One region of the Arthrobacter sedimenti genome, then DNA from elsewhere that is predicted to be linked to it. Evidence: riboswitches for the same ligand, from Rfam matches in the RefSeq annotation. Region 1 holds a riboswitch; each other region holds the start of a gene.
What was found. Region 1 has a riboswitch for thiamine pyrophosphate ahead of thiC (phosphomethylpyrimidine synthase ThiC). Riboswitches for the same ligand answer to the same signal wherever they lie in the genome.
Positions count from the first base shown of each region.

Region 1 (3,201 bases):
ATGTGGTCATAGCCGGGGGCAACGTCGGTCACCAGCGGCCCCAGTGTGTAGAACGGAGCGCCCTTGCACAGCTCCTGCTGCCGCTCCACGTTCTCGCGGACCAGGTGGAAGGGAACGTGGCCAGGTCCTTCCACCATCACCTGCACGTCGTACTCCCACGCCCGCTGCGTCAGCTCGGCGAGCGTGTCCAGCTCCGCGAACTGTGCGGCGTCGTTGGCGTCAGCCGTCGAACCGGGGCGGAGGCCGTCGCCCAGCGAGAAGGCGACGTCGTATTTGGCGAAGATTTCGCATAGCTCGTCGAAGTGCGTGTACAGGAAGTTCTCCCGGTGGTGGGCCAGGCACCAGCCGGCCATGATGGAGCCGCCGCGCGAGACGATGCCCGTCACCCGGTTGGCTGTCAGGGGAACGTAGCGCAGCAGCACGCCGGCGTGGATGGTCATGTAGTCCACACCCTGTTCGCACTGTTCGATCACGGTGTCCCGGAAGATTTCCCACGTCAGGGCGTTGGCCTCGCCGTTGACCTTTTCCAGCGCCTGGTAGATGGGCACGGTGCCGATGGGGACAGGGGAGTTGCGGATGATCCATTCCCTCGTGGTGTGGATGTCATCGCCGGTGGACAGATCCATCACAGTGTCGGCGCCCCACTGCGTGGCCCACTGCAGCTTGTCCACCTCCTCAGCGATCGAGCTGGTGACTGCCGAGTTGCCGATGTTGGCGTTGATCTTCACCAGGAACGCCTTGCCGATGATCATCGGCTCGGACTCCGGGTGGTTGATGTTGCTGGGGATAATCGCGCGGCCCGCCGCGAGCTCACTCCGCACCAGTTCCACATCGCAGTTTTCGCGCAGCGCCACGAAGCGCATCTCCTGGGTGATGATTCCCTGCCGGGCGTAGTGCATCTGCGTCACGGTGTGGCCGTCGACGGCGCGGCGGGGCACCGGCTGCCCACCCTGCCACTCCGCGGAGGCGGCACCGCGGCGGACAGCCGAGCGGCCGTCGTCGAGCAGGTTGCGCTGCCTGCCGGTGTACGGCTCGGTGTCCGCGCGTGCCGCGATCCACTCGGAGCGGAAGGGCTGAAGGCCGCGGACGGGGTCGCTGCCCGGTCCCGCCGTCCGGTAGGTCCGGAACGGTTTGTTGGGCCGGCCGTTGGGGGACGGCTCAAGGGAAATCTCCGTGACCGGCACCCGGATTCCGGCGCCGGCATCTTCAATGAAGGCCAACGAATGCGACTTCAGGGATTGGGTCACCTGGAGGGCTGACTGACCGTCCGCCGCTGCTTCGGCCTGGATTTGGGCAGGGTTCAACTGGGTATTTTGCGTACTCAAGGGAATACTCACTTCCTTCGCCGGCATTACCCGGACAGGTTCAACGGTCGCAGGCCGCGTCAGCCCGATCTCAGCCCCTGCAGGGGCACCCGTGTGGTCAGGAACGAAGCTACCACAGGCCGCTGGAACTGCCTTGTCACATTCCCGGGTGTAGCCTGTCCGGGCAGCGAAAGGAAGTCCTTATGCCAGAAGTCATTGAATTCCGCGGTCCGGTCCTTACCGAACCGGACAGCGTCCGGAACGGGCTTTGGTCCGTGGACGGGAGCCTCACCTTCACCCGGCCTGAGACGGAGCCGGGCAGGGTCCTTCATGGCTGGGTACTGCCGGGGTTCGTTGACGCGCACTGCCACATCGGGCTGGGCCCGGCCGGCCCCGTTGACGCCGCCACTGCTGAGGAGCAGGCGCTGGCCGACCTCAACGCCGGAACCCTGCTGGTCCGCGACGCCGGCTCGCCGGCCGATACCCGCTGGATGCAGGGCGGCCGGGACTTCCCCATACTGATCCGTGCCGGGCGCCACGTGGCGCGGACGCGCCGCTATTTGCGCGGCTTCGCTGAGGAGGTGGAGCCGGAGGGCCTCGTGGAGGCCGTCCGCAAGCAGGCGCGCGACGGCGACGGCTGGGTCAAGCTCGTGGGGGACTGGATTGACCGAAGCGCCGGCGACCTGGCGCCTTCCTTTCCCGCCGCCGTCGTACGGGATGCCGTCCAGGCAGCGCATGACGAAGGTGCGCGCGTGACAGCGCACTGTTTCGCCGAGGACACACTGGACCAGATGCTGGACGCGGACATCGACTGCATCGAGCACGCCACCGGGCTCCTGCCGCGGCACCTGCCCCGGTTTGCCGAACAGGGCGTGCCGATCGTGCCCACGCTGGTCAACATCGCCACCTTCCCGGACATCGCCGCACAGGCGGATGCAAAGTTCCCCCGGTACGCCGCCCACATGCGTGCCCTGTGGGAACGCCGGCTGGAACGCGTGGCGGAAGCCTACGCAGCTGGCGTGCGCATCTTCGCCGGCACCGACGCCGGCAGCGTGATCCGGCACGGCAGGATCGCGGACGAGATCCTGGCCCTGCACAGCGCCGGCCTGCCAATGGCAGCAGCACTGGATGCAGGTTGCTGGGCAGCCCGCGCGTGGCTGGGGTCAGACGGCCTGGCCGAAGGGGCGCGGGCCGATGTCGTGGTGTGCCGGGAAGACCCGCGGGCCGTACCGGAAACTATCAAGGGCCTGGAACACGTGGTGCTGGGAGGCCGCGTCGTCCGCTGACCGGAAGGGCCCGGGAACTTGGAATAAATTGAAGCTTCAAGTAATTTTAATATGTGACAGGCCGCCAACGGGACGGCCTCCAACACAAGGAGCCTTCAATGACCTCAGCAGCCACCAGCCGGGATCTGCTTCCTGCCGACCTCGCCATGGGCACTGTGATGCTCAAGGTGGGCGACATGAAGCTCATGACCGACTACTACCAGCGCGCATTGGGACTCGAGGTGGTGGCCGAACAGGACGGCGGGCTCTACCTTGGCCGCCTCGGCACTCCCTTGGTCCACCTGGCGCCGGCGCCCGGGCTGCACCTTCCCGGCAGGGGAGAGGCGGGCCTGTTCCACACGGCGCTGCTGTTCGAGGACCAGGCTTCCCTGGCCGCCACCGTCGCCACGGCCGCCCAGTATGAGCCGCGGTCCTTCACCGGCAGCGCCGACCATCTGGTGAGCGAGGCCTTCTACTTCACCGATCCCGAGGGCAACGGCATCGAGCTGTACTGGGACCGCCCGCGCAGCAACTGGTCCTGGAACGGGACGGACGTGGTCATGGACAGCCTTGCCCTGCCGCCGCAGCGGTACCTGGAGCAGTACCTCACAGAGCAGTCTTTGGAAGGCCAA
Region 1 is NZ_JBHSDQ010000001.1:18,615-21,815, reverse strand. Features, by position in the region: gene thiC (phosphomethylpyrimidine synthase ThiC) at 1-1,325, opposite strand, end outside; TPP riboswitch at 1,321-1,428, opposite strand; gene ACFO0G_RS00115 (amidohydrolase family protein) at 1,508-2,590, shown strand; gene ACFO0G_RS00110 (VOC family protein) at 2,689-3,201, shown strand, end outside.

Region 2 (3,201 bases), on a different contig from region 1:
GTCCGTGCCTCGCTGAGTACCCGGTCCGGCGGCCCGTCCAGGAGCACGGCGGGCTCGCTGGACGAGCCCGGCTGCAGGACCACGATCCGGTCCACCAAGTCCTTCCACACGGACACGCGGTGCTCCACCACCACCAGCGTGGCCCCCGTCTTGTCCAGGCAGCGCGCCACGGCGTCGCGGACTTCCAGCACCCCGTCCGGGTCCAGGTTGGCGGTGGGCTCGTCCAGCAGGATCAGCCCCGGCCGCATGGCCAGGATCCCCGCCAGCGCCAGGCGCTGCTTTTGCCCGCCGGACAGGGCCGACGTCGGGTGGTCCAGCGGGAGGTGGGACAGTCCGACGTCGGCAAGCGCCTCGTGCACGCGCGCCCAGATGGCATCCCGCGGCACGGCAAGGTTCTCGGCGCCGAAGGCGACGTCGTCCCCCACGCGCGAAAGGACCACCTGCGTCTCCGGGTCCTGCTGCATCAGGCCGGCGCGGCCACGCTGGGAGCGGGGCACGGCACCGTCAACCAGCAGCGAACCCGACTCGTCGGCGTCGCCTGCCTCGCCGTCGTCGTTGATGTCTCCCAGCACGCCGGCGAGGGCATGGAGGAGCGTCGACTTTCCGGCGCCCGAGGGGCCAAGCAGCAGCACCCGCTCGCCGGGGCGGATGTCCAGGTCAAGGGCATGGACGGCGGGCTTGGCCCTGCCGGCGTGCCGCCAGCCCCAGCCGCGGGCGGTGACGGCGGCTGGGCGGACGGGGCCGCCGGCGCCCTGGGAGGGTGCCATCAGGAGAAGACTGGCTCCGTGGCAGCCTTGCGGGAGGCGAAGGAGCTCAGGACGCCGGTGCGGGCCAGGCCGCGGGTGGCGAGCCAGGCCAGGGCACCTGCCAGGACTGCCCCGGAAATGGTGGTGAGGACGATGTAGGCGAACTTGTCCGCGCCCGAGTAGGCGATGTTCCAGCCCCACGGCGCAAAGGAGTCATTCAGGCCGCAGAAGAATCCGGCCGCGGCGCCGGCGAGCAGCGATACGGGCAGGTTGAACTTGCGGTACACGAAGATTGCGAAGATGATTTCCGCGCCGAGGCCCTGGATGAAGCCCGAGAAGAGGACCGAGGCGCCGTACTGGGAGCCCATGAGCAGTTCCCCGGTGGCGGCCACGGTTTCGCAGAACAGGGCGGCGCCGGGCTTGCGGATGATGAGCATGCCCAGCACGCCCGGGATCATCCATCCGCCGGCCAGCAGCCCGGTGAGGGGTGGGTAGGCGGCGTTCATGGGGGCCGACAGCGCTGCCGCGCCCTGGTCCCACGCCCAGAAGATGACGCCGCCGGCGATGGCCACCAGCGCAGCCACCACGATGTCCACGACGCGCCAGGACCTGCTGGTGGTCTTCTTGATTGCTGCAGTGCTCATGTGATCCTCCTGGGAAACAGGAGGGGAAAGTGGACCCGGCTGACGGCCCGTTGCCGTGCAGCCGCGACACTTTGAGAACTCGACTCCCTTGCGCCGGTACTAACCGGATCAGGTTCGAGGGTCTGCGGCTGTCCGCACTCTCAGCGCCCACCTGCGGTGCCCGGCTTGTGCCAGGATGCCCGACGGCGGCGCTCCCCTGTCGTTTTTAGTGTTGCTTTTTGGTTTGGGTAAGGCTTGTGATTGCCCTTCCGGGCGTGCTCCAGTTTACACCGGCCGGCGCAGGATTGAGGGCTGCGGGCGCCAAGCGGACCGGATGTGACCGGCCGCTTTGTGATGGCGTGACGCCTGGAGGTCAGTGCGCTTAGCTTTTATTAGTAATCATGCTTACTATGTTGTCTCCCGGGTTTCGAGGAGGACGGGCATGGGACTCACCATGGGCGGCCCCCCGTTCGTTCCCGTCAGCAGTGCGGCAGACCAAGGAGCACCATGAGAATCCCGGAACCCAGAGGACCCGTCAGCAGCGCACTGTTCCAGGTCCTGGCGCAGGCTCCGGACACCGCCGGGCCGGGCCTGGACGGGCTGTACTCCCTGGTGGTGCGGCAGCTGGCCGGGTCCGGCGACATCATCTCCGACGAGGACATCCAACTTTCGCTTTTCTGCCTTTACGAACTCCATTACTCCGGCCTGGACGGCGTTTCAGACCTCTGGGAATGGGAGCCGGCGCTGATCAGCGTCCGGCGGTTGATCGAGGAACCCTTCGAAGCGGCACTGCGCGCTGCCGCGTACCAAACCGCCGGGAACTTCGAACTGCCCGGCGGGGTTGCCATGACCAGCGACGCGGTTGCCGACGTCCTCTTTGGCCTGGCCGCCACGGATACCGGTCCCAGCGTGTCCCGCTACGTGGCCAGGAAAGCCACACTGGACCAGCTCAAAGAGTTCCTGGTCCACAAGTCCATGTACCAACTGAAGGAAGCCGATCCGCACACATGGGCCATTCCGCGGCTCAGCGGCCGGCCGAAGGCGGCCCTGGTGGAAATCCAGGCGGACGAATACGGCGGCGGCCGGCCTGAGCGGATGCACAGCGCGCTGTTTGCCCGGACCATGCGCGGCCTGGGCCTGGACGACAGCTACGGCGCCTACGTGGACGCCGTACCGGCGGTCTCCCTGGCTTCGGTCAACCTCATGTCGCTCTGCGGCCTGAACCGGCGGCTCCGCGGTGCCATCACCGGGCACCTGGCAATCTACGAAATGACGTCCTCCCAGCCCAACCGCTTCTACGGCAACGGATTCCGCCGGCACGGCTTCGGCCCGGAAATCACGCACTACTTTGACGAGCACGTGGAGGCCGACGCCGTCCACGAACAGATCGCCGGACGCGACCTCGCCGGCGGCCTGGTGGAAGCTGAACCCCAACTGCTGGCCGACGTCCTGTTCGGGGCCACGGCCGTCATGGCCATCGACAGCCGCCTTTCCGCCCACCTGATGTCGTCCTGGGAAGCCGGGCAGACTTCACTCCGGGCGGCCGTGCCGGCGGCAGCGTGACAGGCGCCGCCGCGGCAGGGCCAGGGCGTCCCGGGCCGGCCAGAAACAACAACGATGGATGCGGTGCAGGCATGAGCCTGGAACAGCAGGGAACAGGAGCCGACATGGACCAGGTACACGAGGAGCAGGAACCTGCCGCGAGCTCGATCGTGGTTTGCCCGGACGGGCCACTCATTGTCCGGGGCGAATTTGAGATCGTCACCCCATCCGGCGGTGCCGTGCCCCGGGAGCGGAAAACGGTGGCCTTGTGCCGGTGCGGGGCGTCCGCC
Region 2 is NZ_JBHSDQ010000004.1:339,730-342,930, forward strand. Features, by position in the region: gene ACFO0G_RS12155 (ABC transporter ATP-binding protein) at 1-767, opposite strand, end outside; gene ACFO0G_RS12160 (ECF transporter S component) at 767-1,390, opposite strand; TPP riboswitch at 1,458-1,598, opposite strand; gene ACFO0G_RS12165 (iron-containing redox enzyme family protein) at 1,877-2,932, shown strand; gene ACFO0G_RS12170 (CDGSH iron-sulfur domain-containing protein) at 3,004-3,201, shown strand, end outside.
Region 2: linked by a shared signal. The riboswitch ahead of ACFO0G_RS12160 (ECF transporter S component) and the one ahead of thiC (phosphomethylpyrimidine synthase ThiC) in region 1 are both predicted to bind thiamine pyrophosphate.

Region 3 (3,201 bases), 390 kb from region 1:
CCTCCACGGGAAGCTGCGGAACGGCGTCAATCCGGTAGCCGCCGTCGGGCAGTTGGACGATCTCCTGTTCGGGCATGTTGAGGCTGGCGCCTTCACGCGCCCGCTCCAGTGCCACCCGCTTCAGGCCCACCTCGCGGAGCAGATGGAGCACGGGGGAGGCCGTCCCGGCGTCGAGGTCTGCCTGGGCGCCCTTGTAGCTGAGCTTGTCACGGCTGCGGACCCGCGCCCGGCGGACGCCCACTGTCAGGACGGTTGCTTCGCCGTCGAGAGTGAAATCCCATACGAAGGCAGAACACTCCTGGCCGGGCAGCAGGCTCCCGGCCCCTTCGCTGATGACTTCCGGGTGCAGCGGGATCCGGCCGTCCGGTGCGTAGAACGTCTGTCCGCGCCGCCGCGTCTCGGCGTCCAGGGGACCTCCCGGCGCAACGAAGGCCGGAACATCGGCGATCGCGTACATCACGCGGTAGCCGTCCCCGTCCAATTCGATGAACACCGCCTGGTCCAGGTCCGTGGAGGACGCCGGGTCGATAGTGACAAACTCGACGGCGGTCAGGTCGTAGGACGGCAGTTGCAGCGCCGCCACGGCGGCCAGGGCGTCTTCCACGGCTTCGGCGGGATAGGGGCCGGGAAGTTCAAGTTCCGTCCGCAGCAGGCCCAGCGCCTCTTCCAAGGCATTCTTGTGGTCGTGAACGTTGGGAGCCAGCCGATGATGTGACACAAAATTCAGCGTAGCCCCAAGTTCCGCGATTAAGCAGGCTCAGGAGCCGGCGGCGTCCAGCGCGTCGAGGAGGGAGGCAGCAGCTGCGGCGGGATCAGGGGCTTCGGTGATGGTGCGGACCACCACGATCCTGCGCGCACCCGCCTCCGCCACCTGGTGGACGTTGCCGTGGTCGATGCCGCCAATGGCAAACCAGGGCACGGGATCGGCAGCCTGCCGGGACGCCCCGGCTGCGTACTTCACCAGTTCGGGACCGACGGCGGCCCTACCGGGTTTGGTGGGGGTGGCCCAGACCGGACCCACGCAGAAGTAGTCCAGCCCGGAGGGGCCGGCGGTTGCGGCCAGGGCGGCATCCACCTGTTCGGTGGTGTGGCTGGAAAGTCCGATGGCGGCGTTGCCGTTGACCAGAGTGCGTGCTGCCGCCAGCGGCAGGTCCTTCTGGCCAATGTGGAACACGGGGGCCCCGGAAAGCACGGCGATGTCGGCGCGGTCATTGACCGCCCACAGCTTGCCGTGACGGACCGCCACTTCCTTCAGCACCGCCAAGAGGTCCAGTTCCTCGGCGGCTTCGATGGTCTTGTCACGCAGCTGGATGATGTCCACGCCGCCGGCAAACGCCGCGTCCACGAACTCCGCAAAGTCGCCGCGGTCCCGCCGCGCATCGGTGCAGAGGTACAGGCGCGCCGCCTTGAGGGCCTCGCTGTCGCGGGCATTGACAACCTCGGCACTGGCAACTCCGCCGGCCGGAGCATGGGAACCTGCGGGAAAGGATGAGGTGGTCGCATTCATGCCTGCAAGCCTAGTTCCTCTAAACTGGGGAGGTACTGCGGGAGCCCGCGGCAGCTGTCACAAAGCGCCGGGCTGAGAGGGCGTCAGAGCCGACCGCTTGACCTGATCCGGTTAATGCCGGCGTAGGGAAGGAACCCAGATGCATACCCCCGGCACCGCTCAGCCCGCATCCGTTGACGCGTCCATCCCCTCCACCCTTCGTGCCGACGTCGCCGTCATTGGCGGGGGAGTGGTGGGACATGGCATCGCCTGGGAATTGCAGCGTTCCGGACGCTCCGTCGTCCTCATCGACGATGCGCCCGGCGCCGGCGCCAGCTGGGCCGCGGCCGGCATGCTGGCCCCGGTGAGCGAACTGCACTACCAGGAGGAGGACCTCCTGGAACTCATGCTGGAGGCATCGTCACGGTGGCCGGCGTTCGCTGCCGGTGTCACCGATGCATCGGGGGCGGATTCCGGATACCTCACGACGCCGACACTCGCCGTGGGTGCCGACGCCGCCGACCGCCGCGCGCTGATGGACCTGCGCACAGTCCAGCAGGCGAGCGGCCTGGCCGTGGAACCCCTGACCGTGCGGGAGGCCCGCAAACGCGAACCCCTCCTCAGCCCTGCCATCGCCTGTGCCCTCGACACCCTGGCGGACCACCAGGTGGATCCCCGCCGGTTGGTGGCGGCCCTGCGGCAGGCCCTGGCCCGCGCCGCCCAAGAGTTGCCTGGCCTGGTCGTGGCCGGTGCGGTGGACGGGTACGCCGTGCCGAAACGGGCAGCCGGGCTGATGTGGGAAGGTGGAACGGTCGCCGGCGTCCGGCTCGCCGGTGGCGGTGCCGTCCTGGCAACAGAAACCGTGGTGGCCAACGGCCTGCAGTCAGGCGCGCTCGCGGACCTGCCCCGTGGCCTCGAACTGCCGCTGCGGCCCGTCCACGGGGACATCCTCCGCCTTGCGGTTCCCCGGCACCTCCAGCCCCTGGTGACAGCAACGGTGCGGGGCCTGGTCCACGGAGTCCCGGTCTACATCGTCCCGCGGCAGGACGGGACCGTGGTGATTGGAGCCACCCAGCGCGAGGACGCCCTGTCCGATGCCGTCAGCGCCGGCGGCGTCTACCAGCTACTGCGCGATGCCCAGGCCCTGGTGCCCGCCGTCGCCGAACTCGAATTGCTGGAGTGCACCGCCCGTGCCCGCCCCGGAACCCCGGACAATGCACCGCTGCTGGGGCGGGTGCCGGTGGACCTGGCCTTAGGAAGCGAAGGATCCGGAGCGGATTCCGGTCACGTCCCGGGGCTCATCATCGCCACCGGGTTCTTCCGTCACGGCGTCCTCCTCACACCTGCGGCAGCAGCAATTTGCGCGGAACTGCTGGACGGAAAAGCCGACCCCCGCTGGGCACCCTTCAGCCCCGACCGGTTCTCCAGGCCGGCACCGGCGGCAAAAGACACCGATATCAAGGAGACAGCGTGAACATCACCCTCAACGGCAACCCGCACGCGGTGGCGAACGGCGCCTCCATCACCACGCTCGTCAGCCAGGTCACCGGACGCCCGCTGGCTGACAACGGGCAGGCGACGGACGGTGGGAAACTGGGCGTCGCCGTCGCCCATAACGCCCAGGTGGTGCCGCGCAGCCAATGGTTCGCCACGGTGCTCGCCGAGGGCGACGACATCGAACTCGTTACAGCAGTACAGGGAGGCTGACGCCATGA
Region 3 is NZ_JBHSDQ010000001.1:409,137-412,337, reverse strand. Features, by position in the region: gene ACFO0G_RS01820 (RNB domain-containing ribonuclease) at 1-718, opposite strand, end outside; gene thiE (thiamine phosphate synthase) at 758-1,507, opposite strand; TPP riboswitch at 1,535-1,653, shown strand; gene thiO (glycine oxidase ThiO) at 1,647-2,960, shown strand; gene thiS (sulfur carrier protein ThiS) at 2,957-3,193, shown strand; gene ACFO0G_RS01800 (thiazole synthase) at 3,198-3,201, shown strand, end outside.
Region 3: linked by a shared signal. The riboswitch ahead of thiO (glycine oxidase ThiO) and the one ahead of thiC (phosphomethylpyrimidine synthase ThiC) in region 1 are both predicted to bind thiamine pyrophosphate.

Region 4 (3,201 bases), on a different contig from region 1:
CGTCCGGCTCACCGGAGGCAACGAACTGGGCGTGCAGCTTCTCCCCTACCTCGGCATAGAGCCAGAAGCAGGGCAGGACGGCGGCAGCCAGGACAGCATACGAGCCCGACGCCGAAGCTGCGGTGAGGTGGTCGACGTAGGCCTTTGTGACGGGGCCGAGGCCGCCCTGGGCTGGCCGGGTGCTGAGCCAGGAGCGGTGGAGTTCCGTTTCCACCTCGAGGCAATGTTGGGCCGATCCTGCCCAGAACAGCTGTTCGGCCTCCGAGGGGGCCAGGGCGCTGGTGCGGGCCAGCACGCGGGAGTACCCGTTGAGGTAAAGGGCGTCCTGGGCCAGGTAGTAGGCAAAGTCCTTCTCGGCCAGGTCTCCGGTGGCCAGGCCGCGGATGAAGTCCAGCGCATAGATATCGTCGAGGTCCTGTTGGGCTTCCGCCCACAGCCGGGCCGCGAAGCCGCCTTCCTGCAGTGCCGGCCGCAGGTGGTGGAAGTGGTGCACGGGTCCATTCCCCTGGCCCACCTCCAGCAGACCCGAGTTCTCGAGGGCACCCGCCAGCCAGGGCTTGACCGTCCGCAGTGACGCTTCCCAGTCGCCCAGGCGGGCCTGCACCGTTGCCATGGCAGAGGAAAGGGAGCAGCCTGTGCCGTGACTGTTGCGGGTGGAGATCCGGTTGCCCGGGACTTCCACTACGTCCTGTCCCAGCAGGCCCGCGGTGTTGACCAGCGCGTCCGGGCAGTCCGAACCTGCCAGGTGTCCGCCCTTGACCAGCACGGTTGCCCCGGTAGCGTCGGCCAGGCGCCGGCCCTGGGCCAGTGCCTCGTCCCAGTTCCCGGCGGGGGCCGCGCCCACCAGCATGGCAAGCTCGGGCAGGTTTGGGGTGATGAGGTGGGCAAGGGGCAGCAGTTCCCGCAGTGCGGCTTCTGCCGACTCCTGCAGCAGCCGGTCACCGCTGGTGGCAACCATCACCGGATCAAGAACCACGACGGCGGGACGCACCTTTTCGAGCCACCCGCGCACAGTGCGGATCACTTCCCCGTCACCCAGCATGCCTATCTTGACGGCGTCGATGCTGATGTCGTCACTGACGGCATCCAATTGCTGGGCCAGGAAGGCGGCCGGAGGCACGTGCACGGCCTGTACGCCCCTAGTGTTTTGGGCCGTGAGGGCGGTGATGGCGGCCATGCCGTAACCGCCGTGCGCGGCGATGCTTTTGAGGTCTGCCTGGATACCCGCTCCGCCCGACGGGTCCGAGCCCGCGATGGAGAGCACGCGGGGAACGTCACGGCCCGCGGGTAACGCGGCGAATGCACCGGAGGCAACTGGCAGGGGCATGGAAAGGGTGGAAGACAAGAGACATCCCTTCGCCGGTACTAGCCGGACAGGTTCAACGGGTCTGGATCTCAGCCGGCCTTCTGCGCGGCACCCCGTGTCGGTTCCCAGCCTAACCGCTGGGGCCTGTCCGCAGGAAAGGTGACTGCAGGCGCGGGGAGGGTGGCCGCACGCAGGAGTCCCCGCCCTATGGACAGTTCCCCCTGTAATTTACGGGGGAACTGTCCACAAAGCGGGGACTCCTGAATGTTTCTTTGCTACAGCTCCGAGGCCGGGACGCCGACGCCGAGGATGATGGGTTCCTCTGCCGCCTTGCCCGGTTCCGCCGTGGCCTGTGCCTTATCCGTTTCCGGGGCCTTGGCTGCGTGCGAATGGCCTCCGGCAGTCGCCTGGACGTTTTCGTGGTGCTGGACAGCGGTCTCGTTGGCGGCACCCTGGGCACGGCTGGCACCCCGGTGGCGCCGCGGCCTCCGCTGACGCGACTGTTCCAGCGTGTGGTCCGAATAGTCCTTTTCGACGGGAGCATCCATTGCGGGGCGGGCTTCCGCTCCCCCGGTTTCGGCTTGCCGTTCCGGCGCGGGCTGTTCCGTTGCCGGCTGTTTAGGTGCCTGCGGCGTCTCGGCAGCCTTAGCTGGAGCGTCCTCCATGGACGACGCCGGCTGGCCGAGGTGGGCGAACGCTTCAGCGAGCCGGTCCAGGGTGAGGGCGGGCTTGGGCTGCTGCTCCTCCGCATGCTCCACGAACGGAAGCGGGACTTCTTCGCCGCCGAACGTCAGGACAGCTGCGGGACGCGTGGGGGCATCGGCGTCGTACTTCTCCTCTGCCGGAGCGGCCGCCGCAGGCGGGGCTGCCGGCACCTGGCGGGTTGCGGCCACTTCGTCGTCGTGCAAGTGCGCGGCGTGGGCGGCAGCGGCGATGTTTGCCAGGGCAAGCCGGGTGGCTTCTGCCTTGGCGTGCCGCTCAGCGTCCGTGGGCTCCGGGTGGACAGTGTGGACCTGGACGGCAGGCACCGGTGCGGCTTCGGGCTGCTGGCCGCCGCGTCCGCGCCGCCGCTTGCGTTCCGAACGTGCGCCGGGCTGGTTGTTGTCAGTCCGCTGGCCTTCGGTGCGGTGGGCTTCCGGCCGGGCTTCGGGCCGGTTGTCGCTGCGCTGGACGTGGTGGTGCTCGGCGGCAACGACGTTGGCGCGGCGGTGCTCCACGGGATCGTCGTGGGTCACCACGCCGCGGCCGGCGCAGGCCTCGCACTGTTCGCCGAAGACCTCCAGCAGCCCGGTGCCCATGCGCTTGCGGGTCATCTGGACCAGGCCGAGGGAGGTCACTTCGGCAACCTGGTGCTTGGTGCGGTCGCGGCCCAGGCATTCCACCAGGCGGCGCAGCACCAGGTCGCGGTTGGATTCGAGCACCATGTCGATGAAGTCGATCACGATGATGCCGCCGATATCGCGCAGCCGCAGCTGGCGCACCACTTCCTCGGCAGCTTCAAGGTTGTTCTTGGTGACGGTTTCCTCGAGGTTGCCGCCGCTGCCGGTGAACTTGCCGGTGTTGACGTCCACTACTGTCATGGCCTCGGTGCGGTCGATCACCAGGGAGCCGCCGGAGGGCAGGAAGACCTTCCGTTCGAGGGCCTTGTGGATCTGCTCATCGATGCGCCAGGCGGAGAAGATGTCCTGGTCCTTGGTCCACTTTTCGAGGCGGCCCACCAGGTCCGGGGCCACGTAGGTCACGTAGGCCTCGATGGTGTCCCATGCTTCCTCACCGGAGACGATGAGCTTGGAGAAGTCCTCGTTGAAGACGTCGCGGACCACCTTGATGGTCAGGTCCGGCTCGCCGTAGAGCAGTTCGGGGGCCAGGATCTTGGTGGAGGCAGACTGGCTTTC
Region 4 is NZ_JBHSDQ010000003.1:64,766-67,966, reverse strand. Features, by position in the region: gene thiD (bifunctional hydroxymethylpyrimidine kinase/phosphomethylpyrimidine kinase) at 1-1,327, opposite strand, end outside; TPP riboswitch at 1,335-1,432, opposite strand; gene ACFO0G_RS08360 (Rne/Rng family ribonuclease) at 1,582-3,201, opposite strand, start outside.
Region 4: linked by a shared signal. The riboswitch ahead of thiD (bifunctional hydroxymethylpyrimidine kinase/phosphomethylpyrimidine kinase) and the one ahead of thiC (phosphomethylpyrimidine synthase ThiC) in region 1 are both predicted to bind thiamine pyrophosphate.